DNA from 4 places in the Alkalicoccus luteus genome. Region 1 is predicted to be linked to each of the others. Evidence: riboswitches for the same ligand, from Rfam matches in the RefSeq annotation. Region 1 holds a riboswitch; each other region holds the start of a gene.
The links. Region 1 has a riboswitch for cobalamin ahead of ACSZLD_RS14020 (ribonucleoside-diphosphate reductase subunit alpha). Riboswitches for the same ligand answer to the same signal wherever they lie in the genome.

Region 1 (5,792 bases):
TTCTTTGACAGCGCTGGCTGTCGCAGCAGCTACGGCAAGCGCCGGTATTTTTATGCCGGAAAAAGAGTGGAAGAAAGCGCTGGAACCTAAAGCGGTGCAGGAAGAGGAAGCACCGAATATGTCGCTTTTTGCAGCATGGAGCCCATACTTTATCGTCATCGGCCTGCTTTTGCTGACAAGAATAGTAGAACCAATCCAGGAATTTGCTCAAACGGCGGTCGATTTGTCATGGACAACGATTCTCGGTGTTGAAACCGCCACTTCTACTTGGCAGGTGCTTTACTCACCAGGTGCAGTTTTACTTCTTGCAGCGGTGCTGTCTGTATTCGTGCAGCGGAAAAAACTGCGAGTCGTCGGAGAAGCCGTAATGGATTCGAGGAAGATGGTAGGCGGAGCCGCACTGGCTTTGTTCCCGACGCTTGCGTTAGTGAACGTGTTTATTAATTCCGGTGTTAATGCCGGAAATCTCGTATCAATGCCGGAACACATTGCTGTGATGCTCGCATCAGGCCTCGGAAGCGTCTGGCATCTTGCAGCGCCGTTTCTTGGACTTTTGGGATCGTTTATTACAGGCAGTGCAATGGTATCAGGCTTGACCTTCGCGCCAATTCAGACATCTGTTGCGTCGGCAGCAGGGCTTGATCAGACGCTGGTTCTCGCTCAGCAGACTGCGGGTGCAGCTGCAGGGAACATGATCTGCGTGCATAACGTCGTCGCAGCTGCGGCGGTGGTCGGGCTTGCAGATAAGGAAGGCGATATCATCAGAAGAACGGTCGTTCCTGCGCTTGGCTACGCGGCGCTGATCGGAATTGCGGGAACGATTCTCGCCGGCCTGACCGGCCTGTTTTAACGGTCATGCTTCGGACTATGCTTTCGAGCGGGTTCATATGCTACACTGATAGAAAGACATGGTGCTGCTTTGACAGGATACTGTTGAAGCAGCATTTACTTATGAAACAGCAGCAGGAAATGGAAGGGGAACCGCCATGCATTTAACTCAATATACCGATTTTTCACTCCGGGTGCTTATGTACACTGCAGTTCAGCCATCTGGAAAGCTGTCGCAAATCAAGGACATATCAGAGGCTTACGGCATTTCCAAAAACCATCTTATGAAGGTTGTGTATCGACTCGGTAAGCTCGGCTACATAGAGACAATCCGTGGCAGGAACGGCGGTATCCGACTTGCACGTGAACCGCAGAATATAAATATTGGCGAAGTTGTCAGACATACCGAAGACAATTTTCATTTGGTGGAATGTTTTAACAGTGAAACGAACACGTGCCCAATTACACCGGCATGCAAGCTTCAGTTTGCTCTTTCTGATGCGCTGACAGCCTACTTGGATGTGCTGGATCAGTATACGCTGGAGGATATCACCGATAACAGGGATGCACTTGCAGTCTTATTGAAGCAGCCGGACTAGGAGGAATTTTCATGCAGGAATTAAAGAAGCTCTCGGAGCGATTTTATTATCTCACACCGGTCGAAGAAACAGACAGGCCCATTCTTGGCGCAGTAGTCGGGGATAATCTGACGCTGCTGATCGACGCCGGAAACTCAGAAGCACACGTGCGTCTGTTTTTAGACGAATTAACACGAAGCGGTGTTCCTGCCCCTTCACTGGCTGTTCTGACCCACTGGCACTGGGACCATGTTTTCGGGGCGTCGGCGTTAAACCGAACGCCTGTTATCAGCACAGAGGCGACGAAAACAGAGCTGCAGCGTTTGTCGTCCTATTCATGGGAGGATGAAGCACTCGACGAGCGGGTCAAGACCGGAGAAGAGATTCGTTTCTGTGCAGAAGCGATAAAAAAAGAATTTCCAGCTGAACGTTTTATACGTATCCATATGCCGGAGATAACGTTTAACGATGAGCTGGTACTTGACCTCGGCGGAATCACTTGCCGGCTCGTTCATGCTGGCGGCAACCACGCGTCTGATCATTTGATTGTTCACCTTGCAGAGGAAGATATTTTGTTTGCAGGAGATATTACTGCTCCGAACTTATATGCATCATCCTGGCACTATACGCCAGACGAAACAAAGCAGCTTGTAAAAAAGCTGAAGCCTTTTGCTTCAGCCTGGAACGTCATATCACACTGGAAGCCCTTGTCGAAAGAACTGTTTATCGAGGAGCTGGAGCTGCTGGAGAAAACAGCCTCGTTAAGCGCTCGTGCAGGCGATGAAGCAGAACTGAAAAACTTGCTGATGGACGAATACGGAAAACCGTTGTCAGAAGAAGAGAGTCTTGCAGCGCAATATTTCATGAACGGAAAAAAGCTTTAGATGAACAACGAAACCTGCATCTTTTGACAAAAAAAGAAATATGGTCAGCTGAAGGCGGTCTACCAGTATGTCGTTGAAAATGATTTGCTATTCTGCAAGTTTCATGTTGCAAATAGCTGGGAATAGAGGTAGCATAATCAATATATTGAGTGTATAAGCAAGTAGACATCTAAATATAGCGTGCAGAAACGTACAGGTACCGCAAAAGCGGTTTAATAGGGAATCCGGTTAAAAGCCGGAGCTGTCCCCGCAACTGTAACTGCTGACGAGCAGCCGATCACCCACTGTTTTTTAACGGGAAGGGAGGCTGTAAGGATGAAGCAGAAGCCAGGAGACCTGCCGTACGTTTCAGACGTTTCTTTTCTTCGGGGATTGAGAAAGGGAATGGTGCAGCGCCGTTATGCCGGGCGTCTGTGCTGTTTCCTTTTTCGTGTCTCTTCCTCCGAAGAGGCACTTTTTTGGTTCTGCTGATTTGTGCTGCATCATTCAATATAGTGAATCATGTAGAAGAAAAGGGAGGCATTTCAATGAAATCTGCACTACAATCACGGATTCAGCTCACGATCAACGAGCTGGAAAACAACTACAAACTTGATTTATCGGAACTGAAACAGCAGGTCGAATCGAAACAGGAGGAGGAAGCGTTTGATCATGCGCTGCATACCTCCCTTAACAAGATCGCCATGGACCAGCCGGATTATACATTTGCAGCAGCCCGGTTTTACTTAACGCGACTTTATGAGCAGGCAGAGGCTCAGCGCGGTTATAAGGCTTACAGCGGGTTTTATGAACTGCTGCAGGTACTGACGGATAAGGGAATTTACAGCTCCTCGCTGCTGCAGTCGTATTCAAAAGCAGAAATTGAAAAATTAGAAACAATAATAGAGCCGGACCGGGATCATTCATTTACATTTATCGGACTGTTTTTGCTCGCAGACCGGTATCTGGCAAGAGATCATGATAAGCAGGTGTGGGAGCTTCCACAGGAACGGTGGCTCGTAATCGCAATGGCCCTGATGCAAGATGAGCCAGCCAGTAAACGGATTATGCTCGTAGAAGAGGCATACTGGGCGCTGTCTAACCTCTACATGACGGTAGCGACGCCTACGTTAGCAAATGCAGGGAAAAGCTACGGGCAACTCTCCTCCTGCTTTATCGACACCGTCTCGGATTCGCTGGACGGCATTTACTTAAACAATTGGGATACGGCAAGACTCAGTAAGGATGGCGGAGGAATCGGCGTTTATTTTGGCAAGGTGAGAGCGCTTGGTTCGGACATTAAAGGCTTTAAAGAGACCTCTTCAGGTGTTATTCCCTGGATCAGGCTGCTTAATGATACTGCTGTAAGCGTCGACCAGCTTGGCCAGCGGCAGGGGGCTGTTGCAGTTTATTTAGATATTTTCCACAAGGATATTATGAGCGGGTTTTTGGACTTGAAGACAAACAATGGAGATGAGCGCAGAAAAGCGCACGATATATTTACGGGCGTCAGTATTCCTGATCACTTTATGAGAATGCTGGAAGAAACAGATGAAGCCGGACGCAGCAGTGGAGAGTGGTCGGTATTTTGTCCGCATCAGGTGAAGACCATCATGGGATGGAAGGATGAGAACGGCAATTCGCTCGGTCTGGAGGATTTCTATGATGAAACGGACCACCTTGCGTTTACTGAAAAATACAAGGAAGCCTGCGCGCATCCGATGCTTCCGCGGAAGACGTACCGTGCGATGGATATCATGAAACGCATCATGATCGCTCAGCTGGAAACTGGAACGCCCTATATGTTCTATCGGGATGAAGTGAACAGAGGCAACCCGAACAAAAAGGCAATGGGCCGTACCTCGATATTCTGCAGCAACCTTTGTACCGAAATCGCCCAAAATATGTCCGCCTCAGAAATCACTGATGAATATGTGGCGGAAGACGGAAGTATCGTGATCGTGCGAAAGCCGGGTGAATTCGTCGTCTGCAATCTCTCCTCTATCAACCTGGCTGCAGCCTGCAGAGATGATGTGATTGAGCGGACGGTAGCTATACAGGTAAGAATGCTCGATAATGTTATTAATTTAAATACGCTTTCTGTCGGCCAGGCACAGGAGACGAATAAAAAATACCGGGCCGTCGGTCTCGGAACATTTGGCTGGCACCACGTACTTGCTGTGAACCATATTGACTGGGAATCAGAGAACGCGGTAGCTTTCGCGGATGACCTGTATGAACGGATTGCGTTTGCCGCTGTTCAGGCAAGTGCAGCGCTCGCAGAGGAGAAAGGAGCTTATCCTGCTTTTCGGCACTCAGAGTGGGAAAATGGCCGGTACTTTGAGCGGCGGGGCTATACGTCAGACCGCTGGCTGCAGCTGAAGCAGAAAACAGCTGAGACAGGAATTCGAAACGGCTGGCTGATGGCGGTCGCCCCAAATTCATCAACGGCAAAAATTGCCGGTTCGACAGATGGCATTGATCCTGTTTATGCACTGGAGTACGCGGAAGAAAAGAAAAATTTCAAGCTCAAGGTTACACCGCCGGACCTTACGCATCATACGTACCCATATTACAACAGGGCCAGGCATGAGCTGGATCAGCACTGGAGCATCCGCCAAAACGCAGCGCGTCAGCGCCATGTCGATCAGGGAATCAGCTTTAACTTGTATGTCCGCCACGATATTCACGCAAAAGACCTGCTGCAGCTGCACATGGAGGCTTGGCGTCAAGGGCTGAAAACGACCTATTATGTGCGCAGCACGTCCCAGGGAGAAATTGAAGAATGCGAAAGCTGTCACTCCTGATTGCAGGAGGCAGCAAAACGAAAGGATGGAGCATACGATGACATTGACAAAAATGAAGCTGCTTGAGCCGGATCACGCGAATAAATCGACCGGCATTATAAACGGACGAGCTTCCGGCATTTTAAACTGGAACGATATCGCCTATCCGCAAATGTACGATATGTACCACGTTTTACTGTCTAACTTCTGGAAAGCGCAGGAGATTAACATGCAGGACGATATTAAACAGTGGGAAGCCTTGTCTGACGCAGAAAAGGAGATTTTTTTAAAGGTCAATACGCAGCTGGCTTCACTCGACAGTCTGCAGACACCAACGATGTCGATGGTGCTTGATTATGTAAGCGATCCGAGCTTTAAAGCAGTATTTGCCGTGATCGCGCAGCAGGAAGCCGTGCACAATGAATCGTACTCTTATGTCCTGAGTTCTCTCGTTTCCACCGATGAACAAACAAAAGCATTTGATGACGCAAAAAATGATCCGCTCGTCCGAAAGCGAAATGCCCTTATTCTGGATTCCTATGAACGTTTCAGGAAGAACCCCTCACCTCAGCGTTTATTGGAGCTGTGTATTAACTCTGTCAATCTGGAAGGAATTTATTTTTATGCTGGATTTGCATTTTTTTATCACCTCGCCCGCAATCAAAAAATGGTCAAAACGAGTACGATGATCAGCTACATTCAGCGTGATGAAATGCAGCATGCCTATTTCATTTCCC
Region 2 (5,792 bases), on a different contig from region 1:
AAAGCATAGCGGCCGAGCCGGATCACTTCCTCGACAGTAAAATCGAAGGAGACATTTGTTTCTTGTGTGAGAACGGCTATTTTTCTGGCACGCTGCACTGGAGACATCGTTAACAGCGAAGCACCCTGAAGCGATACGTCTCCATGGTCCGGCTTAAGGGAACCGCTGACAAGCTTAAACAGCGTCGTTTTTCCGCTGCCATTCGGACCGAGCAGGCCGAAAAATTCTCCCTGTTTTATATGAAGGTCCATCGATTCAATGATTGGAGGGCCGCCGTAGCCGCCGCTCAGTCCGGTGATGTTCATGCCAGCTTCTTCCCCTTTCCGATGCGGTTTCTAATAAGCAGAAACGCAAACATTGGTGCGCCGATCAGCGCCGTGATCACACCGATTGGCAGTTCCTTTGGTGCAATAATCGTTCTTGCCGTGATATCTGCAAAGATTAAGAAGGCCCCTCCGATGATCATGGAAATTGGCAGCACATGCCGGTGATCTGGTCCCGTAACAAGCCTTACAAGGTGCGGGATAACTAGACCAACAAAGCCAATCGTACCCGATACAGCAACGGCCGCACCAGTCAGCAGCGACGCGCCGCCAAGAATAAACACTTTCCCGCGGCCGACATTTACACCAATATGACCGGCAGCTTCTTCTCCGAGCGCAAGTGCATTCAGGTCCCGGTAGCGGGTGACGAGCATAATGGAACCGATAATCAGAAACGGTACGATCAGCTGCACGTAGCTCCAGCCTCTCATACCAACACTCCCATACAGCCAGTAAATAATCTGCGTCATTTCATCCTGGCTGCCGAGCGAGATAATCAGTGAAATGATTGATCCGATAAATGCACTGACGATAATTCCCGCAAGGATAATCGTTTCGATCGCCAAACTTCTGCTGCTGAGCTTTACAAGCCCGAACACAAGCATGAGCGTGAGAAACCCGCTCACAATCGATACAGCCGGGAGCGTAAATGCACCAAGTCCTACGATCGTGAGCTGGAAAAAGATAACGAAAACAGCGCCGAGGGCCGCACCGGAGGAAACGCCGATCGTATATGGGTCCGCAAGCGGGTTTCTCAGCAACCCCTGAAATGCTGCTCCGGCAAGCGCGAGAGACGCGCCAACACATAGAGCCAGCAGCACTCTCGGCAGCCTGATTTCCCAAATAATCGAGTACTGGTTGGACGGAACGTCATCCAGCAGCTGAGCGCCGATTGTTTTATCCAGAATAATATGCAAAATATGCGGAACCGGGACCGTTACGCTTGAATAAAACAGTCCAAGTGTTATCGCAGCAGCAAGAAGACCGAGGCTCCCTGCATAGTACAGCCATGCTTTATTCGAAAACATCCGGATATACAGCCTCAGCTACGGCACGGGTTCCTTCTACAAGGCGCGGACCGGAGCGCGTCACGATATCACTTTGCACATCGTGTACGTCCTCGTTTGCCACAGCAGGAACATCACTCCAGCCATCGCGGTTCATTACTTCTTCTTGAGGATCCTCCACATAGTATCCGTAGGTAGTGACAATCGTGTCCGGCTCGAGCGTGACAATTTCTTCTTCGGTCAAATTCACCCAGCCTTCATGCTCTTCCGCTGCGTTTTCCGCCCCGATCGTCTCCAGCATCTCATGCATGAAGGTGCCGGTACCAGTAGTGAAAATATCCGGAGATGGTGCTACTTCCACCCAGACGCGCTTGCGCTCTTCTTCGTCGATCGTTTCTCCAAGCTCCGCGAGCTCTTCCATGCCGCTCTCCATCTCCGCTATGAGTTCTTCTGCATTTTCTTCTGTTCCGGTGAGCATGCCGAGTGTTTCAATCGTGTCATAAGTGCCTTCAAACGATTCGGCATTCCGCACAACAACGACATCAATTCCGGCATCACGCAACTGCTCTAAACTATCATCATGACTGGAGGCGTGATAATCCGAAACGAGTGCCATGTCAGGCTCTAAAGAGAGAATGCGTTCCAAATCCATGTCCTGCGCCCCGACATTTTCAATTTCGAGCGCTTCTTCCGGATAATTGCAATACTCCGAAACCCCTACGAGTCTGTCGCCTGCGCCGATTTCAAATAATATTTCTGTATCGCTTGGCTGCAGCGTAACAATAGTTTCCGGTTCTTCGTCGATCGTCACTTCATTGCCTGCGTTATCCGTTATCGTTACCGGGAACTCTCCGGCTGTTTCATTATCCTCATCATTTTGCTCCTCGTTTGATACATTGTTCTCTGTGTTATTTGCAGCTCCTTCTTCATCTTCCGCTGCCTCATTGTTGCCAGTCGTGTCTTCGTTTGCTTCCTGATTGTCCGTGTTCGTATTCCCGTTCTCATTGTTTCCCTCTGTCCCGCATGCGCTGATGATGAGCGCGGCTGATAGCAGAAGCGGTGCCGTCATTTTTTTCATCGTTACTCCCCCATGATTATGTAGTGGAACATAAAAAAACGCCGCCCTTCGAAGGACTGCGCTGAATAAAATGCATGAAGAGAGCCGTTTCAGATTCCCGGAAATCTCCTCGTCTGCACTTCAAACAACCTTTTTCCCGAAGGTGTTTAAATCGACAGAGAGGCAGGTCTCCTGACTTACGCATAAACGGCAGCCTCACCCTTCCCGCGGAATGCAGTGGATTGTGAAATGCCTGTGCGTTTACAGTGGCGGGTCCGTGCCGGATTCACACCGGCTTCCCTTTTCATCGGCTGATGCCGACACCTCTCTGCTGACGAGCGTTACGTTTTTCAGTTCTACTTTGTATTATAGTATGGACTGCTGGAAAAAGTCTACATCTGTTCTGTCAGGCAAGGCCGATATCGGCAAACGTCGCCATTTCTTCCGTCAGCGCCTGTGCCATTTTTAGCAGCGGATAAGCAGCGGCCGCCCCGGTCCCTTCGCCGAGACGCATCCCTAAATCAAGCAGCGGTTTTCCGCCAGCTGCTTCCAGCGCCGCTGCATGACCTGCTTCTGCAGATTTGTGTCCGTAAAGAAAAAAGCGCTCTGCTCCTGGTGCAAGTTTTGCTGCAGCTATTGCTGCAACAGTTGCAATAAACCCGTCTACGAGAACCGGCTTCCGCATTGAAGCCGCGCGAACCATGGCTCCGGCCATAGCCGCGATCTCCAAACCGCCTAAATCAGCTAATATGTGAAGCGGTTCCTTCGCATCAGACCGCTTCACCGCTCGCCCGATCACCTCGATTTTATGCTTGAGCTGCGGCCCCTCTACACCTGTCCCACTGCCCGCTGCCGCTTCCGGAGAAAGTCCCGTGTACGCACACAGCAGCGCGCTGCTTGCCGTTGTATTGCCGATGCCCATGTCCCCGGGGATGATAATATCTGCCTTTGAAGCTTCAACGGCGTCGGCTCCAATTTGAAGTGCCTGCTTTACTTCTGCTGCAGTCATCGCCGGTTCCTTTGCTATATTTCCGGTACCGCGACGAACGTTGCGGTTGATAGCTGCCGTATCAGCTGCATCAATCCCCACGTTATACACATAAACATCTGCTCCGATCTGTCTCGCGAGAACGTTAACCGCTGCTTTGCCGGTCACAAAATTCTGCGCCATCAGAGCGGTGACTTCTGACCCGTAAAGCGAGACCCTTTCAGCTGTCACCCCGTGGTCACCTGCAAATACAAGCACCGCAGGCTTTCCCGTCTGCAAATCTCCCTGCATGCCGGAGAGCGTTACGGCCAATTCCTCCAGCCTGCCGAGACTGCCCTGCGGCTTTGTCAGCGAATCCAGATGCATCCGCATCTGTTCAGCTGCTGTTTGATCGATCTCAGGTATGTTCTCTGCCGCTTCACGCCAGTTCATCTGTCTGTCTCCCTTCGTTCATCAGCCGTTCAATCAGCTCCATATCAAGATGTGCTTCGACTGCATCGGCCAGGCGGTCAAATGCCTTCGTTTTCTCTTCTGCAACGCTCACCCTGCGGACAGGCGGGAGCGCTTTTTGACGTCTCAAGCTGTCCAGCAGTGCGTGGCGGAATGTATCGTTATGAAAAATGTCATGCATATACGTGCCGTACACGTTGTTCACTGCCGCGCTGCTGCCATGAATCCCGCCGGATAACCACTCCGGAGCTTCGTGAACGGTCTGCCCCATGTGCAATTCATATCCAGTGAGCGAATGCACTTCACGCTCCCAGTTAACGCTCGCTGAGATACGCACTGTCGTTTTCACTGGATCCATCACCGTCTTCATATCCGGAATCACATTCAGCCCCTGACACTCTCTCAGCTCTGTATCCGCAGCTGCCGGGTCCTCGACTGTTCTGCCAAGCAGTTGATAGCCGCCGCAAATTCCGATGATTGGCATCTCTCCCGCTTTTTCTGCAATCGCTTCGTTCAATCCGTTTCTGATCAAAAACTGTCCATCGGCAACCGTCGTTTTGCTGCCTGGCAGAATAAGCAAATCAGGTTCGCCTAGCTGCTCAGGCCGCTCGACGAATCGAACAGCGCAGTCCGGTTCAAACCGGAACGGGTCCAGATCCGTGTAATTGGATAGATAAGGAAAGCGAATAACCGCAATATCGAGATCCCTGCCGGCCGTTCCCCTTCCGTATGTCTCCAAGCCAAGCGAATCCTCTTCTTCCAGGCGGAGATCCGGCAGATAGGGCATCACCCCTGCGACCGGCTTTCCGGTATACTCCTCCAGCCAGTCAAGTCCCGGCTGAAGCAAAGACTGATCTCCGCGAAATTTATTGATGATGAAGCCCTTCACACGCTTTCTGTCTGCTCTACTCAACAGTTCAAGCGTGCCAACAATCGATGCAAAAACGCCGCCACGGTCGATATCTGCTGCAAGCAGGACAGGTGCCTCGGCCATGCGGGCAATGCGCATATTCACGATTTCCCGGTCCTGTAAATTAATTTCTGCCGGGCTCCCTGCTCCTTCTATCACGATCCGCTCTGTTCTGGAGGCTAGGCGGTTATAGGCATTCGTCACCGTCTGAAGGCCTTTCTCAAAGTACTGCTCCCGATATTCCGTTGCTTCCATGGCGCGAAGAACCTTGCCGTTTACAACGACCTGCGACCGGTTATAGCCGGATGGCTTAAGTAGAATCGGATTCATGTCCGTGTCCGCTTCCATTCCGCACGCTTCGGCCTGCATGCCCTGTGCCCGGCCGATTTCAAGACCATCCGCCGTGATATACGAATTAAGTGCCATGTTTTGTGACTTAAACGGCGCTGTCTTAAAGCCCTGACGCGCAAATACACGGCAGAGGCCGGCAGTCAGCACGCTTTTTCCTGCATCGGAATGCGTACCCTGAATCATCAGCGGCGCTGCTTTCATTAAAATTCAATCCCTTTAATCGCCGGAATGCCCTCATCGTAATAATGCTTCTCGGCTTCTGTGACTGAAACGAGATCAGCGGCTTCTTTTATTTTTTCGTGTGCGTTTCGACCTGTTACGAGAACGTGGACGTGCTTCGGACGATTGGTCAGTGCCGAGAGAACATCATCGAGCGGAAGCACATCGTCAATTGGAAAGGAATCAATGGCAAGCGCGTTGTTCAGCTCATCCAGAATGACGACATCGTAGCTCCCATCCAGTGCTTCTACTGCTTTTGGCCAGGCCTTACGCAGCGCTTCACGGTGTTCTTCCGGCGTTTTTGTCCACGTAAAGCCGATGCCAAGCTGCTCTACTTCAACCCCCAGCTTTCGCAGCGATATTGTTTCCCCGTATGTACGCTCCGGCGATTTGATAAACTGCAGCATTTTAACGCTCATCCCTCGTCCGGCTGCCCGAACCGCCGTTCCAACAGCCGACGTCGTCTTCCCTTTCCCGTTACCTGTCT
Region 3 (5,792 bases), on a different contig from region 1:
CATAGTGCCCGAGCAGCCCTTCAACAAATGCTTCCTTTTCTTCTGCACTCACATACACGAAGCGCCACGGCTCCCGCAGCCCGTGGTTCGGGGCCCATACGGCATCCCGAAGCAGATCCATCACCAGCGTTTTTTCTACCGGTTCATCGGTGTATCCGGTTTTAATAGAACGCCGCTCCCGTATCGCTTTTTGCAGCGGCGTAATCGTAGATAAATCAGTCATGTCTATCCCTCTTTCTATTGCCAGTCTTTCCCTTTATTGTATCAGACGGGCACCCCCGTTAACATCTTAAGCGGCACCGCCGATAAATGATAACCATTCTCAATGGTGTCGAAAAAAAAGAGAGGGGGGAATACTTTTTTTCGGAAGCGAGAAAGTGAGAATGATTATCAATTAACGGTGCTCTTTTATCATAGTGCAGCTTTTCAAAACCGTCAAGCCTTATCTGCAGAAATTTTCTAAAAAAATAACGTGTCCGGCAGCTGAAGCCTGCGAAGATGACGTTCCCGCGCTTAGCTTCTCTCCGGACGGGGAAGGTACCGGAGTAGACACTGTGAAGGAGCTGATTGGATGAACACGCAAGAACTCTATGCCATGATCAACGAAGCATCTGAACACCTGGAGCTGCATGACGATTTTCAGCAGCTGCTCCGCATTCCGGAGAGGCAGCTCGCCTTTTCGGTTCCTTATGAATCCGATGAAGGAAACATGCGCGTGGTGGAGGGTTTCCGTACACTGCACTCCTCCCTGCTGGGTCCCGGTAAAGGCGGCATCCGGCTCCACCCGGAAACAAACATCGACGAAACGTCGCTGCTCGCCTCCTGGATGACGATGAAAAATGCCTTAATGCACCTGCCCTTCGGCGGCGCAAAAGGCGGAATTGCTGCAGATCCAAAACAACTGTCTGATAACGAACGCGAGCGCGTAATCCGCTCCTACATCCGCAAGCTGTCCCCTTACATCGGCCGCGACCAGGACATTCCCGCTCCGGACGTCAACATCGGCCAGCAGGAAATCGGCTGGATGCTGGATGAATACGAAAAACATCTGCATGATCCATATAATGCCGTCTTCACCGGGAAAGATCCGGTTATCGGAGGCATCCCGGGCCGGGTGGAAGCCACGGCAGCCGGCATCGTTCATACGATTCGCTGCCGGCTCAAGGAACAGGACCGCAGCCTGAATAATTTGAAAGTCGCCATCCAGGGAGCCGGAAACGTCGGATCGTTCTGCGCCCGCATTCTCGCTGATAAAGGAGCGATCATTACGGCGATGTCAGACTCCTCTTCCACTGTCTTTGATGAGAATGGACTAAACGTGGAGAAAGTATTGAAGGAAAAAACCGACACGGGCAGCCTTGGCGGAGACCATGAGTCAGCGGCCGTATTTGAAGTGCCGTGCGACGTGCTGATCCCGGCCGCCATGGGCGGCGCTATTGATGAGGAGACCGCCCGGCTGATCCAGGCAGACCTGATCGCAGAAGGCGCGAACGGTCCGGTAACAGCAGATGCAGACCGGGTGCTGGAAGAACGCGGCATTGAGGTACTCCCGGATATCCTGACCAATGCCGGCGGTGTCGTCGTTTCCTACCTGGAGTGGCGGATGAACGAGCGCAAGGAAGAATGGAGCAAGGCCGATGCGCTGAGTCAGCTGGAGCACTACATGCGCCAGGCCTTCAGCCGCACGAACCGGACCAAGCAGGATTCCGGCGTCTCCTACCGTCGTGCTGCCTATTACACGGCCTGCAGGCGTCTTGCTGATGTGATGCAGGCACGCGGGCTGATCAAGTAGCCTGTCCTGTCCAGATCGTCCACCGGTCGGCTTCTGTTACAGCCCCTTCCGAAAGCTTCGTCTGCAGAAAATCGAGAAACGCTTCCAGCTCGCTGTCTGTCAGTTCGTGTAAAATACTCCGTCCCGTTCGCTGGCGAAGATCATCCAGCAGCTGCTGCCTCGTTGCAAACTGTTTTCGCTTCTCCCATATAGAAAAAACTGTCACACCGGTAAAGCCGGCAGCTTTCATCTGCTCGAGGACGTCCATTTTATTCGGACGCCTCTTTTTTTCGACCTCGGCAAGGTGCGGAAAATAATCAAGCAGCCAACCCCGGATGTGCACGTGGCTTCCGGGAAGCAGACAGTCTGAAACGGTCCGGTCCTGTATGATCAGCCGCCCTTTCGCACACAGCACCCGTGCTGCCTCTTTCAGAAAAGCGGCTGTATCCGACAGATGATGGATCAGTGCCCGGGCAACCACCAGATCCTGGCCGCACCGGGCGAGACCGGTTCGTTCCGCGGTCCCCTGCTGAAATGAGAGCCGTCTCTCGTGCTGATGACGTTCTTTTGCATCGCGCAGGCTTACTTCCGAAAAATCAATGCCGACTGCTCTATCAGCCCCAAGTTTCAGCAGCTCGTTCGTATAGATCCCCCCGCCGCAGCCAATGTCTGCGGCATGCTTGATATCTTCTCCTGCTGTCAGCTCCTGCATCGTTTTTACCCAGTCAGCGTCGGCGTCCCTGCTGTTATAGCTCCCTTTTAACCGTTCATCATGAAAATGGATGCTCATGTGTTCTCACCTCCCTTCTATTATATCCTTTTTATGGGAAAAATGAAGCCGCGCTTCTTTTAGATGATTTTGACAACTTACTCCCTTTTCCTGTATGATGACGACAAACTTGATAACGTAATGAACAACAGGTGATCTGCTTCGCCAGATCTTAAAAGGGAATCCGGTGCAACTCCGGAACGGTCCCGCCACTGTAAAAGGTTAGCAGCCGCTGTGCCACTGGATTTTTTCCGGGAAGGTGCGGCTGTGTTCATCCTTGAGTCAGGAGACCTGCCTGTCGTTCTTTACCATCAGCCCTACGGGTCATAGGGAGGTGGAAACAGGCTTGTTCAGCTTTGCCGCAAAACACGTGCGGCCAAAGCTTCGTTCGTGCTGGAAAGACACCTGTTTTGTCCTGCTGCCGTGCCGGAAGGGTTTCCCCCTTTTCGGCACGGCTTTTTGTTTGTGTCGGCGTCATACATCTGAAGGAGGAATAAGCATGAAAACATCTGTACAAGGCTATCCGCGCATCGGTGAAAACCGGGAGTGGAAACGCGCACTTGAAGCGTACTGGAAAGAAGAAATAACCGCAGCAGAGCTGCAGGAACGGATGAAAGCCATCCGGCTGGAAAGGCTCACCCGTTTAGCAGCAAGCGGACTCGATCTGGTGCCGACAGGCGACTTTTCGTATTACGACCATATGCTGGATACGGCATTTATGTTTAATCTGGTACCGGAGCGTTTCGCTTCCTTGTCCGGAAATGAGCTCGATCAGTATTTCGCAGCCGCACGCGGGACGCGCGAGGCGCCTGCGATGGAAATGACGAAATGGTTTGATACGAACTATCACTATATTGTGCCTGAGCTGGAAGACAGCTGGGTGCCTGACGTTACGCGAAACTATCCGCTTGAACAGTATCGGGAGGCGGAAGCCGCGGGCATAAAGACAAAGCCGGTGCTCGTCGGACCCTATACGTTTATGACGCTTGCGAAAGGACTGGAAGCGGAGCACCGCGACAGCTGCATGTCTGTCCTGCTTTCGCTGTATGCAAAAGTGATTGGCGAACTGCACGAGGCAGGCGCTCCACTCATTCAGCTTGATGAGCCTGCTCTCGTCACGTCCCTGACCCATGAAGAAGCCGGGCAGGCCGCTAAGTGGCTCCAGCAGCTGCTTGACTTGGTCCCGAAGGCACCGCTGCAGCTGCAGACGTATTTTGAATCGCTGACGCACTGGGATTTATTCGCCACTCTTCCGTTTCACGCCTTCGGACTCGATCTGATGTATGACGACGGCGATACGCTCCAGCAGCTGCGGCAGCATCCGCCTCACCAGAATGCGGCGCTCGCCATCGGCGTGATTGATGGCCGTAACGTCTGGAAAAGCGACCTCCACGAAGCACAGAAGCTCGTTCGACGCGTTGAAGTGCTCTGTCCGGAAAACCCATTAATCCTGCAGACAAGCTGCAGCCTCCTGCACGTACCGGTTTCCCTTAAGCAGGAGGAACGCTTCGTCGAGGACTTGAAGCAGGGCATGGCTTTCGCTGACGAAAAGCTGCAGGAGCTCCAGCTGCTGAAGCAGGTCTGCACGGGCTCTCCGGAGAACACGCTGGACGGTCATCAGGCGTCTCTTTCCCGGTTCCGAAAACGCTATCCGGCAGCAGGAGACAGCAGCAGTGAAAAGCTCGCGATGAGAGAGCCTGTTTTCTCACGCCGCGCTGAGCTGCAGCAGGCCCGTTGGCAGCTCCCGCTTCTGCCGACGACAACGATCGGCAGCCTCCCTCAGACGACCGATATGCGAAAAGCAAGAACCGCCTATCGGCGCGGAGAACTTTCCGCTAAACGCTACCGTGCAATGGTGGAAGAAAAAATGCAGCGCTGGATTAAGCTTCAGGAAGATATCGGGCTCGATGTCCTCGTGCACGGTGAATTTGAACGCAACGACATGGTAGAATTTTTCGGGGAAAAGCTGGACGGTATGGCCGTCACACAAAACGGCTGGGTCCAGTCGTACGGCTCCCGCTGCGTCAAGCCGCCGCTCATTTACGGGACTGTTTCTGCTCCAGGTTCGATGACCGTCTCTGAAACCGCCTATGCTCAATCTCTGACGGATCGCCCGGTAAAAGGCATGCTCACCGGGCCCGTAACTATTTTAAAGTGGTCATTTGAACGGAGCGATGTGCCTAAATCGGTGACGGCCTATCAGCTTGCGGAAGCGTTGCAGCAAGAAGTTGAAGCCCTTGAAGAAGCAGGCATTGGTATGATCCAGATAGATGAACCGGCTCTTCGGGAAGGCTTTCCACTGAAACGGGAGAAACGCGCCCATTACCTGGACTGGGCTGTCAACTCGTTTCGCGCAGCGTCCGCTGTTGCGCAGCCGGAAACCCAGATCCATACGCACATGTGCTACAGCGACTTTCACGATATGATTGATGCAATCAGTGCCATGGACGCCGACGTCATTTCCATTGAAACATCGAGAAGCCACGGCGGCCTGATTCAGGCGTTCGAGGACAGCACGTACGACAAGGGCATCGGACTCGGCGTTTATGATATTCACAGCCCACGTATTCCCCCGGTTCGAGAAATGACCGACATGATCGAGCGCTGCCTGAGCGTCCTGCCTGCCTCCCAGTTTTGGGTGAATCCGGACTGCGGCTTGAAAACCCGTAATGAGACCGAAGTCGAAGCTGCCCTTCGCAACATGCAGCAGGCAGCAGAAACCGTCCGGGAAACTCTCACAAGTCGGACCAGCGGCGTGTAAGTGGGAGACGATTGCGGACGGGGGCTTCTTTGATTAGTGGCAGCGTTTGACAAGTTGCGGGTGCAGAATGAAAACTTTCATAGGCGAAATGAAAACTTTTTCGCTATGTCGAACGCATGGTAATAACAATAATAAGTTGACGCGCGAGCTTGATAAGTTTGAGTCGCCGAATGAAAAGATTCGAGCATTGTTCGATAAATTACGGCCGGCAAATGAAAGGTTTGAGCCCAGCCAAAACTTATGCATGCCCTGACCGTTTAGCCTTTGCTCCGCCTTGCCCTCGCCAAAACGAAGAAAGCTCCCAGGATCTCACATCCGGGAGCTTTCTTTTCATTATAATTGGATCCTAATAAACAAATGCGCGGTAGGCGCCGACAAGTCCGTTTCCAAAGTGGTTGGAGTTGCCAAGCGGCTGTGCGGAGTTGTTCAGCACGCTTCGTACCTGCTGGGCAGAGTAGTTTGGACGGTAGTGCATCAGCAGGGCTGCAACA
Region 4 (5,792 bases), on a different contig from region 1:
CAGTGCTCGTCAGTCTCGGCTGGCTCACGATTTACAGCGGCGGCGTTATAGAGGGCAGCCTGATTGCGACGCGCCTGTTTTTATTGATCGTGCTCGCGACGATGCTCACTCTCACGACGACCCCGGTTGATCTGACCGACGGGATGGAGCGGCTCATGCATCCGCTCAACCGTTTCCGCGTGCCGGTATATGAGCTTGCGCTGACGATGTCGATCGCGCTCCGCTTTATCCCGACGCTTTTAACGGAAACGGAAAAGATTTTAAAGGCACAGACCGCCCGGGGCGCCACGTTCTCCAGCGGCTCGATCTGGAAGCGGCTTAACGCGTTTATCCCAGTGCTCGTGCCGCTGTTTGTCCAGTCGTTTCAGCGGGCCGAAGAGCTGGCAGAAGCGATGGAGGCGAGAGGCTACGCGGGCGGTGAAGGACGCACGAAGTTCCGGCAGCTCGCCTGGCGGAACCGCGATACGGTCGTGCTGCTCGTGTTTGCAGCTTTTGGCGTGTGGAGCGTGCTGTCTGTTGGATAAAAAGGAGCGTTGTTCATGAAACGTATGGTGATGCAGATCAGCTATGACGGGAGCGGCTTTCGCGGCTACCAGAAGCAGCCGGACGCGCGCTCGGTCCAGGGAGAGGTCGAGCGGGCGCTCGCTAAATTGCATAAAGCAGCCAGCTGGCCGTCCACGTCGTCGGGGCGAACGGACACCGGCGTGCATGCACTAAGCCAGCCGGTTCACTTCGATACGCCGCTCGCTATTCCGGAAGAGCGCTGGCCGATGGCACTGAACAGCCTGCTGCCGGATGACATCCACGTGAGACACGCTGAGACGGCTCCGGAAGGGTTTCACGCCCGCTATGGAGCTGTGGCGAAGGAATACCGCTACCGGCTCACGACAGCCCGGGAGCGGGACGTCTTCCGCAGACACTACGTGTACCAGCTGCGGCACGAGCCGGATGCAGAGCGCATGCAGAAAGCGGCTGCCTATCTGCTCGGCACGCACAACTTTGCGAGCCTCTCCTCGCCCCGCACGGACGTCGAGGACAAAGTAAGGACGATGTACGCGATCGACGTGATCCGGGAAGGCGAGGAGTGGGTGCTGCGCTTTATCGGGAGCGGCTTTTTGTACCAGATGGTGCGCGTCATGACCGGCACGCTGTTAGACATCGGGTACGGCAGCCGCGAGCCGGAGTCACTTCCGGAGCTGCTTCATGCAGAAGACCGTACGCTCGCTGCGAAAACAGCCCCCGGCCACGGCCTTTATTTAGCCGGCGTCGACTACACGGAAGAGGAGCTGAAGGCACGTCTCGCAGCTAAAATCCATCCGCAGTAAAAAAAGATGGAAAAACAACTCGCCCGTGTGTTTTTTCGTATTGACACAGCAGAGCATCTATTATATGATGGTTAACGGTATTCTTATGCCCACTTGCCCCGGGTACGGAATCGATTAGATCGTAAGTTGTTTTTTTGAATGAGTCACATTTAGGAGGGAAATTAATCATGCGTACAACATATATGGCGAAGCCAACTGAAGTAGAACGCAAATGGCTGGTTGTTGACGCAGAAGGCCAGACGCTCGGTCGTCTGTCTTCTGAGGTTGCAAGCCTGCTCCGCGGGAAGCACAAGCCAACATTCACCCCGCACATCGATACTGGTGACAATGTCATCATCATCAATGCTGACAAGATCCACCTGACAGGTAACAAGCTGCAGGACAAGTACTACTACCGTCACAGCCGTTACCCAGGTTCCCTGAAGGCGACTTCTGCAGGCGACATGCGTGCGAACAAGCCGGAGCGTCTGCTTGAGCTTTCCATCAAAGGAATGCTTCCAAAAGGCCCGCTCGGCCGTCAGACAGGAAAGAAACTGCACGTGTATGCTGGAAGCGAGCACCCACACGCAGCACAACAACCAGAAGCGTACGAGCTACGCGGATAATTTAAAGGGAGGGAATTTTCTTGGCACAAGTTCAATACAATGGAACAGGTCGTCGTAAAAACTCCGTTGCCCGCGTGCGTCTCGTACCAGGTGATGGTACGATCATGATCAACAAGCGCAGCATCGATGACTACTTCGACCTCGAAACACTCAAAGTAATCGTAAAGCAGCCACTGGCTGAAACACAAACAGAAGGCACGTACGACATTCACGTGACTGTAAACGGCGGTGGCTACACAGGCCAGGCCGGTGCAATCCGTCACGGTGTTGCACGCGCACTGCTTCAAGCAGATCCGGAATTCCGTCCGGCTCTGAAGAAAGCTGGCTACCTGACTCGTGATGCACGAATGAAAGAGCGTAAGAAATACGGTCTTAAAGCAGCACGTCGTGCACCTCAGTTCTCGAAGCGATAATTTCAAACAACAGCGGCTGGGCGCCTGTGGACGGCGCCCAACTCGTCAAAACCCTCTGCTACCAACCCGGCAGAGGGTTTTTTATTATGTTCAGCTTCTACCTTAACGTGCTTATCGAACCGCATGTTTTTATGATGATGCCTTAATCAAAACGACATCCTTGAAGGAATACTAGCTGCAGGCTAGAAGAAGGAAGGGACAGGAAGAGGTTGACAACAAAAATGGAGAGGTGTTTCTGTAAATGGGTTTTGTGCGATTCATAGCAGGTTTAAGCTTACTGTTGTTGCTGGGTGCTTGTTCTTCTGATCAAGGGAACTTGGTCTATCAGGAGCTGCTGGCGGAAAGTGAAGGGGAGTACGCCGTCTTTGCGATCGGGGAACCGGAGGCAGTTGATTTTGTTGAAGCAGAAGTATATGAAGAAGAGACAGCCATTCGCGTGTTTCGAGCCAATCGTGATCCAGATCCGGATAACCTTGATTATCCAGGACTCGATTACGAGGAGCTGCCGGCATTCTTCTTGTTCGATCATGAGGAAGTTATCCTGGAGTCCCATGATCCAGATGATTTTGATGAACAAGTGCAGTCCTATCTGGAATAAAGAACGTTTCTAAAATCCATAAAAATCTACAAAAAACACCCCCTTCCTGCTTTCCTGCAGCGAGGGGGTGTTATCGTCGTATAACATTTTTCACTCCGGCAATGTTCTTCGGCTGATCTGCGGGAGCGGCTTGGAGAAGACGTTGGTCATGTAGAGCAGATAGCCGACGCCGACTGCGGTCCAGATGAGGCCGACCAGGACGGCCGATGGCTCGATCATCATGATGAGCAGCAGCATAAACGCGGCCCCGCCAAGCGGTACATAGAGATTAGCGAACTGATAAACAAAGCTGTTGTTGTACGATGTTTTCTCCTTCAAATACAGGTTGATCACGGAAATATTGACGAATAAAAACGTCGTCAGAGCGCCGTCAACAAACGCCTCGTGAGCGGCACTCAGAATCTCCTGTCTGGTCGTGTTTCGTTGCTTCAGCCCGGTCATGTCGTCTGCCTGCTTCCGGCGATGTGCTGCAGCACGAGTTGATAGGCAGCCTCCAGATGCTGCTTTTCGGACGCATCCAGCTTCTGCTGCAGATGCTCGACGTGTTCTCGCAGGGAGGCGGCGTTTTCCAGGTAAAGCGTTTGATACATAAAAAATGACGTCAGCTGCTCCTCATAGTGTTCGGTTCGCTCGTTCATACGTGCCCTCCTTGTCATCACAATAAAAAAACAACTCCCTTGAGGAAGCTGTTAAGAAGAGCGCACGCTTAACCAAGCGCTGGAGCGGCGCAGCAAGGCGCACGGGTCCATACGGTATACTCACACTTAACATCTCCTATCCTCGTAGGTACGAATGTCTGCTGAAACAGGCAGGTCTCCTGGCTTACGCTCATCGCTTCCCGGCTCCTTCCCATTTCCGCTCTCAGCAGAAACAGTGGCAACTCCGGGTCGCTCACGAATACAGTTGCGGGACAGCATCGGACTCTTCACCGATTTCCCTTTTAAGCAGCAAAGCAGAACGCCTCGCTGCACCTGAATCACTCACTTATGCAGTTGTTTGCTACATGGAACATTATTACTATAGCACGACTAACAGCGGCAGTGCTACGATAAGCCGGCGTATCAGCCTTCCGTCTGCTTTTGACGCGGTTTCGTCAAATAGCGCCCAGCAAACGTGAACAGGACGACGAAACTTAACACGGCGATGCTGTCGATCAGCGTATACGATCCGCCCGTCCACTGACTCATAGCGGTCAGAAACGGAGCGCCGAAGACAAATAGCAGGACCGTTTTCCAAAGCATCATTCCACCTCCAATAAAGGCCGGTTACCTGTAGTGTAACACGTGCAAATTTTCCATATAGAGGGAAACGAAAAGATAAGTCGATGGTCATCTAGCTGATTTTATGCCATGGAGCTATGCTGAATGTACGAACGCAGTGTGGGAAAGGAGCAGGAAGATGGAACCTGTCATGTTCATCATCATTGCTGCAGTGCTGGTTGCTGTTCTCATGTACGGCCTCCGAAAGAAGAAGGATTAACGAGGCTCTTCGCGTATAGGAACCAAGGGAAAGAGGACGTCCGCCGTACTTACTTCAGCTCCATACGCTAAAATAAGCCCTCTGCATCTTCTCGCAGAGGGCTCCTTTTTACCAATTAAAGCGTGCTCGTATCGATCACGAAGCGGTATTTGACGTCTGATTTCTGTACGCGTTCGTAAGCGTCGTCGATGTCGTCTGCGGAAATGACTTCGATTTCCGGCATGATCTCGTGCTTGGCGCAGAAGTCGAGCATTTCCTGCGTTTCATGGATGCCGCCGATCAGCGAGCCGGCGAAGGAGCGGCGCTGCGGGATCAGGGAAAAGACGTGTACATCCAGCGGCTCTGCCGGAGCACCGACGTTGACGAGCGTTCCGTCTAAGCGGAGCAGGGAGAGGTAGTCGTTGATGTTGATTTTCGCGCTCACGGTGTTGATGATCAGATCAAACTGTCCGGCGAGTGTATCAAACGTCTCTTCATCCTTCGTTGCATAATAGGCGCTTGCACCAAAGCGGAGCCCGTCGTCCTGCTTGTTCAGCGTCTGAGAGAGCACGGTTACGTCCGCTCCCATTGCATTCGCGATTTTGACGGCCATATGCCCGAGTCCGCCGAGTCCGACGACGGCTACTTTTTTGCCTGGTCCGGCCTGCCAGCGGTTCAGCGGAGAAAAGGTCGTGATGCCCGCACAGAGAAGCGGCGCAGCAGCATCCAGCGGCAGGTTTTCCGGAATGTGGAGGACGAAATCCTCTGTCACGACGATGTGCGTCGAGTAGCCGCCCTGCGTCGGCTCTCCGTATTTATCGACGCCGTCATACGTCGGCGTATTGCCTTTTAAGCAGTACTGCTCTTCTCCGGCTTCGCAGTTCTCGCACGAGCCGCAAGATTCAACCATACAGCCGACGCCGGCGCGGTCGCCCGGCTGGAACTTCGTGACGTCAGAGCCGACCTCTTTGACGATCCCGGCGATTTCATGACCGGGAACGAGCGGGTAGTGGGCCTCGCCCCAATCGCCGTGTGCCGTATGAATGTCAGAGTGACAGATGCCGGCATAGTGGATCTCCAGTAATACATCGTGCTTGTCGAGCTCGCGGCGTTGGATGTCCGCCTTGCGAAACGACTGATGCGGTCCGTCCACCGCGCGTGCTTTTGCCATGACCATACGTAAACAGCTCCTTTATCGTAAACCCGGAGCGCGAACGCTCCTTATCCGCTATCATAATATGGCGGAGGGACACGGCGCCAAGAATCCGGCTCGTTAAAGAGGCAGCGCACCTTCTCTTACAGCACGTCGATCAGCTCGGTATCGGTATAGATCGCAATGTACACAACAGCTTTTTCGTCACCGACGTTTTGCACGAAGTGGGGGACGCTTGCG

Region 2: another riboswitch for cobalamin. It lies ahead of ACSZLD_RS07025 (ABC transporter substrate-binding protein); the one in region 1 lies ahead of ACSZLD_RS14020 (ribonucleoside-diphosphate reductase subunit alpha).
Region 3: another riboswitch for cobalamin. It lies ahead of metE (5-methyltetrahydropteroyltriglutamate--homocysteine S-methyltransferase); the one in region 1 lies ahead of ACSZLD_RS14020 (ribonucleoside-diphosphate reductase subunit alpha).
Region 4: another riboswitch for cobalamin. It lies ahead of ACSZLD_RS11795 (hypothetical protein); the one in region 1 lies ahead of ACSZLD_RS14020 (ribonucleoside-diphosphate reductase subunit alpha).

The regions. Positions count from the first base shown of each region.
Region 1 covers NZ_JBPZEY010000011.1:43,187-48,978, reverse strand. Annotated here, with positions in the region: gene ACSZLD_RS14035 (L-lactate permease) at 1-850, shown strand, start outside; gene ACSZLD_RS14030 (Rrf2 family transcriptional regulator) at 987-1,427, shown strand; gene ACSZLD_RS14025 (MBL fold metallo-hydrolase) at 1,439-2,290, shown strand; cobalamin riboswitch at 2,467-2,648, shown strand; gene ACSZLD_RS14020 (ribonucleoside-diphosphate reductase subunit alpha) at 2,818-5,076, shown strand; gene ACSZLD_RS14015 (ribonucleotide-diphosphate reductase subunit beta) at 5,114-5,792, shown strand, end outside.
Region 2 covers NZ_JBPZEY010000004.1:146,883-152,674, forward strand. Annotated here, with positions in the region: gene ACSZLD_RS07015 (adenosylcobinamide amidohydrolase) at 1-305, opposite strand, end outside; gene ACSZLD_RS07020 (FecCD family ABC transporter permease) at 302-1,351, opposite strand; gene ACSZLD_RS07025 (ABC transporter substrate-binding protein) at 1,338-2,408, opposite strand; cobalamin riboswitch at 2,553-2,730, opposite strand; gene cobT (nicotinate-nucleotide--dimethylbenzimidazole phosphoribosyltransferase) at 2,794-3,807, opposite strand; gene ACSZLD_RS07035 (cobyric acid synthase) at 3,794-5,287, opposite strand; gene ACSZLD_RS07040 (cob(I)yrinic acid a,c-diamide adenosyltransferase) at 5,287-5,792, opposite strand, start outside.
Region 3 covers NZ_JBPZEY010000004.1:260,545-266,336, forward strand. Annotated here, with positions in the region: gene ACSZLD_RS07570 (nitroreductase family protein) at 1-223, opposite strand, end outside; gene ACSZLD_RS07575 (Glu/Leu/Phe/Val family dehydrogenase) at 572-1,792, shown strand; gene ACSZLD_RS07580 (class I SAM-dependent methyltransferase) at 1,785-2,561, opposite strand; cobalamin riboswitch at 2,674-2,853, shown strand; gene metE (5-methyltetrahydropteroyltriglutamate--homocysteine S-methyltransferase) at 3,040-5,301, shown strand; gene ACSZLD_RS07590 (S8 family peptidase) at 5,648-5,792, opposite strand, start outside.
Region 4 covers NZ_JBPZEY010000008.1:53,225-59,016, forward strand. Annotated here, with positions in the region: gene ACSZLD_RS11765 (energy-coupling factor transporter transmembrane component T family protein) at 1-524, shown strand, start outside; gene truA (tRNA pseudouridine(38-40) synthase TruA) at 540-1,325, shown strand; gene rplM (50S ribosomal protein L13) at 1,493-1,930, shown strand; gene rpsI (30S ribosomal protein S9) at 1,951-2,343, shown strand; gene ACSZLD_RS11785 (hypothetical protein) at 2,585-2,941, shown strand; gene ACSZLD_RS11790 (hypothetical protein) at 3,032-3,382, opposite strand; gene ACSZLD_RS11795 (hypothetical protein) at 3,379-3,579, opposite strand; cobalamin riboswitch at 3,732-3,931, opposite strand; gene ACSZLD_RS11800 (hypothetical protein) at 4,003-4,182, opposite strand; gene ACSZLD_RS11805 (NAD(P)-dependent alcohol dehydrogenase) at 4,536-5,576, opposite strand; gene ACSZLD_RS11810 (helix-turn-helix domain-containing protein) at 5,696-5,792, opposite strand, start outside.